DNA from 2 places in the Pseudoalteromonas sp. BMB genome. Region 2 is predicted to be linked to the other one. Evidence: predicted binding sites of a transcription regulator. Region 2 holds the regulator's gene; the other holds the start of a gene.
What was found. Region 2 encodes sigma-54, which starts transcription at its own class of promoters, with help from an activator protein. Its sites were predicted from a motif close to GTTGGCACGNNNNTNGNNT; they were not measured.
Positions count from the first base shown of each region.

Region 1: a site for sigma-54 is predicted at 1,080-1,098, ahead of BB427_RS01580 (flagellar assembly protein T N-terminal domain-containing protein). Genes of this name have one in related genera too.

Region 1 covers NZ_MBQA01000013.1:75,114-77,522, forward strand. Annotated here, with positions in the region: gene BB427_RS01580 (flagellar assembly protein T N-terminal domain-containing protein) at 1-1,044, opposite strand, end outside; gene BB427_RS01585 (LPP20 family lipoprotein) at 1,250-1,726, shown strand; gene flgN (flagellar protein FlgN) at 1,801-2,229, opposite strand; gene flgM (flagellar biosynthesis anti-sigma factor FlgM) at 2,222-2,409, opposite strand, start outside.
Region 2 covers NZ_MBQA01000105.1:34,655-37,063, forward strand. Annotated here, with positions in the region: gene lptB (LPS export ABC transporter ATP-binding protein) at 1-654, shown strand, start outside; gene BB427_RS07665 (RNA polymerase factor sigma-54) at 701-2,200, shown strand; gene hpf (ribosome hibernation promoting factor) at 2,230-2,409, shown strand, end outside.

The sequences.
Region 1 (2,409 bases), on a different contig from region 2:
CATAAACACTTTACCATCGACATTAGTCAGCGGATTGCTATGCGCTACGTTAAGGATCTGGCCATTCTCTAAGCCATGCATACGGCCTAAATTAATTACGACTTGTTCATCATCGATATGTAGGATTTTGCCATTGGTTGGTAAGCAGGCGACCGCTGCGTTTAAATCAGTTGCGATTTGTGTCAGCGTGGTTTGGATCTCATCAGCATAATCTGTCTGCCAAAAGCGCTCACTGTACACATCGATTAATCTGGTTTTCTTAAACGGCCATACGCCTTGAGTGGCATATTGTTTTTGCCACACCCTTTCATGAGAAAGTGCATCAAACAGCGCAAAGTCTACCTTGAAGCTTCTTAAGTATTTATCGCTTTGCCAAAATGCGAGGTCACTATTAAGTTTATCGACACTAGCAATATCAGTAATTTGACTCAGTAGTACAAATTGGCTGTTGGTATTTGCTGTAATGGTCTCGATTAGCTGCTCATTATAATCAAAACGTTGACTGAAAAAGCGGCTAACATCTAGGGTCTGTGCAAAATAGGGAACGGGTTCTAAGCTCGACTTTTGTTCAGTCATTGTTTGATATAGGCGCTCGCTCACGGCTTTATTTATGTCAAAAATTTGACCTAAAGTTGCTTGATGTTTATTTTTTAGCTGGCTTTGTGTGACTGCAACCTGTTTATTGTAAGCACTGGTTGGGCACTGAGTACTTTGTGGGGTAATATCGATATGCAATGTTACTTGCCATGAGTCACCGACTTTTGCTTCAGCAATCACGTTGGCGCTTTGGATTTCGGCATTTGAGCGGATCTTAAGTTGATCTTGGGTGAGCACACCATCGGTGACGGTTTGTACACTACTCACAGAAGCACCAGAAAACAGCAATGCTTGTGTGATGGCGTCGTTTACGGCCTTTCTTTTGGCTTTTTGATGATCGCCATTTTTAACGTCAGCCATGCCGGTCACTTCAAACCATTCGGCATAAGCTGGATTAGTTAAGGTGATGCACAACAGTGATAGACTGATCGTGAATTGCTTTTTCATGTTTAAATGCCCAGATCAAAAACTACTCTTTAACTCAGCAATACCTGTGCCAAATTTTGGCAAGGTTCGTGCATAATCATAGATCATGAAAGTTAATTTTTATTTATTGCCAATACTCGATGAAACCACAACAACCCTTGCGAGACCACGATGCTGGGGAAGTGTTAAATTTTGATTGGTATTTATTGTAGCGGAGTGTGGTGAAATGCGTATCACTAATTCTATCAGTGCAGTTGTTATGGTTTGTTCGCTAGCGGGACTCAGTGGCTGTTCAAGCCTCGTTGACAAGCACATTGAATATGAAACGGTGCAACCGGAAACCTTTCCTGTTTTACGGGCAGTGGGGTACGCGCCTTTGAGTGCTCAGCCGGGTAAAACTGCGGGTGAGAAGCAGCTGATGGCCATTAAAGTCTCAAAATTAGAAGCCTATCGAGAATTGGCTGAGCAACTCTATGGCCAGAATTTGACATCCACTATTACGGTAAAAGGTGCTATTGCCCAAAACGACGGCCTTAAGAGCCAAGTAAATGGACTCGTACGAGGAGCTAAGGTGCTGAAAAGTTACGCTGTTGGTGATACTTACGCGACGGAATTAGAGCTTGATATGAAACGCGTTTATGATTTGTATATTACTCAAGTCAAGCCGCAGAAAATTAAGAAGATATCTTACAGCTTTAAGTAAGCACCCATCGCATGTTGCTTACTTAATGCGCTTCACTTCGGTTGTTCTTCAAAACTAAAATATGGCTGGCGTGGCTACGCCTTTAGATTACGTACTAACTCACTGTCGCTACTTTTCACACTACCATCCTGACCATATGTAATCGAAGTTGGTGCGCCAATTAAGATCCCTTTTAGTTCACGTGTGCTTACATTGGCCTGATGAGCCGTTTTAGCATTGATTTCATTTTTGGTTTGGCACTCACTGAGTAATGCTCGCACTTTAGCGACGAGCGGGGCTACTTCATTGTGTTCAAAGACGTGAGACTCAGTTTTTGACAATTCATTGTCGAGCTTTTGCAGTTTTGAAATGAGAGTTAGCTTTTCACGAGCGATTTCTTTTAAATTGTCGCCACGTCGGGACGCAAGCTCGTCAAGCTCACGCGCTAGAAGCTGGGTCATCGCTTCTAGCGTCGAGATTTGTTCTGAAAGTTTGTGGTGGCAAAGCCGAACCAAATCATCCATATATTTCGAACTCAAATGCAGCTATGTTTTTGGCGAGTTTTTCCGCGTCAACTTGATACTTGCCTTCTGCTATCGCTTTTTTCAGTTCTTCGACTTTCTTGTCGTCAAAGCCTGATGATTGCTGCGCTTTTTCGTTGACTGTTTTCAGCTGTTGCGCTTGTGGAGTCAGACTGACTGAAT
Region 2 (2,409 bases):
AGTGTTAAGGCTGGCAGCATTGTAGGCTTATTAGGACCAAATGGTGCAGGTAAAACCACTACGTTCTACATGATTGTAGGGTTAGTACCAAGCGACAAAGGTTTTATTCAGATTGATGATGAAGATATCACTTTGCTACCGATGCACAGCCGCGCGCGACTTGGTATTGGCTATCTACCGCAAGAGTCTTCAATCTTTAGAAAACTCACGGTCTATCAAAATTTGATGGCGATTTTAGAAACTCGAAAAGACTTATCTAAAGTTGAGAGAGAAGCTGAACTAAACGAGTTACTGGACGAATTTAATATTCAACACATTCGTGACTCACAGGGCATGGCATTATCGGGAGGCGAAAGAAGACGCGTAGAAATTGCTCGCGCTTTAGCCGCTAATCCTAAGTTTATCCTGTTAGATGAACCTTTTGCTGGTGTTGATCCTATTTCGGTGTTAGATATAAAGACAATCATAGAGCACCTAAAAAATCGCGGTATCGGTGTGCTAATCACCGATCATAACGTTAGAGAAACACTGGACGTATGTGAAAAAGCCTACATCGTTTCACATGGTGAGTTAATCGCTGCAGGCACGCCAGAACATGTTTTGGCAGATCAAACCGTAAGAGATGTCTACCTAGGCGAACAATTCAAGCTATAGTTAAGACGTAGTATTAATAACTGTTAAAAAGGATTGTTAGAGATACATGAGGCAATCATTACAGCTGCGCATGGGGCAGCAACTTACAATGACTCCGCAACTGCAACAAGCCATTCGCTTGCTGCAGCTCAGTACATTGGATCTGCAACAAGAAATACAAGAAGCATTAGACAGCAATCCATTGTTGGAAGTGGAAGAAGGTGATAATACTGACGGCGAAAACGCTGACCAACACAGCCAAGAAAAGAGTAGTGCTGACGACAATCAAGATTCAAGCGATGAAGCGCAGGTTAGTGACTATGAGATAGACTCAGATACCGCCATGAGCAAAGACACTGTCAGTGATGACCTTGCCATGGATGTCACTTGGGATGAATATATGAGCGCAGCACCCGCTGCAAGTTCAGGCCCACTTCCCGATGACGATAATGTTTATCAAGGGGAAACCTCTGAATCTCTCCACGACTATCTCATGTGGCAACTTGAGCTGACACCATTTAGTCCAACAGATAGAGCGATTGCGATTGCGATTATTGAAGCAGTCGACCTGTCAGGCATTTTAACACTGTCTTGCGAAGACATTTTAGAAAGCATTAATGATGAAAGTAGCGAAGAGCCTATTGAGCTGGATGAAGTCGAAGCCGTACTCAAACGTATCCAACTTTTCGATCCTGTCGGTATCGCAGCGCGTAGTTTACAAGAGTGCTTGTGTATTCAGCTAAATCAATTCGCCCCAGATACGCCATGGATTACCGAAACGAAAATGATCCTGACAGAGCATATCGATTTGCTTGCCAGCCGTGACTATCGAACTTTGGCTAAGAAAACGCGCCTTAAAGAAGCCGATCTCAAAGAGGTCATGACGTTAATTCATAGCCTTAACCCAAAACCAGCGGCAAGCATTATTCATGAAGAGCCTGAATATGTGATCCCTGACGTATCAGTGAAAAAAGTAAAAGGTCGCTGGGTCGTAGAGCTAAATCCTGATGCTATGCCTAAAATAAGAGTAAACGACCATTACGCTGCGATGTCTAGAACGGCGAAATCCAGTACGGATAGTCAGTTTATTCGCTCACATTTACAAGAAGCAAAGTGGTTTATTAAAAGCTTAGAAAGCCGAAATGATACATTATTAAAAGTTACCAATTGCATTGTGCAACAACAACAGGCATTCTTTGAACATGGCCCCGAAGCAATGCGCCCTATGGTGCTAAATGATGTTGCTGAAATGGTTGAGATGCATGAGTCCACAATTTCCCGTGTGACAACACAAAAATACATGCATACACCTCGGGGAATATTTGAGCTGAAGTATTTCTTCTCTAGCCATGTAAGTACAGAAAATGGAGGTGAGTGCTCCTCTACAGCAATTAGAGCACTTATCAAAAAGCTGATAGCTGCAGAAAATACCGCGAAGCCATTGAGTGACAGCAAAATTGCAGATATCTTAGCTGAGCAAGGAATTAAGGTAGCGAGACGTACGATTGCAAAATATCGTGAATCCCTAGCCATTCCACCGTCAAATCAGCGTAAAAGCTTGATATAAGACGTAAAACCCAAGAAGGAAAAATGCTTATGCAACTAAATCTAACTGGTCGCCATGTAGAAATTACTGACTCATTAAGAGACTATGTCACCAACAAGTTTGCGAAGCTAGAAAGGCACTTTGATCATATCAATAACGTGCATGTGATCCTTGATGTCGAGAAGCTAGTACAAAAAGCAGAAGCAACATTACACGTAAACGGCGGCGAG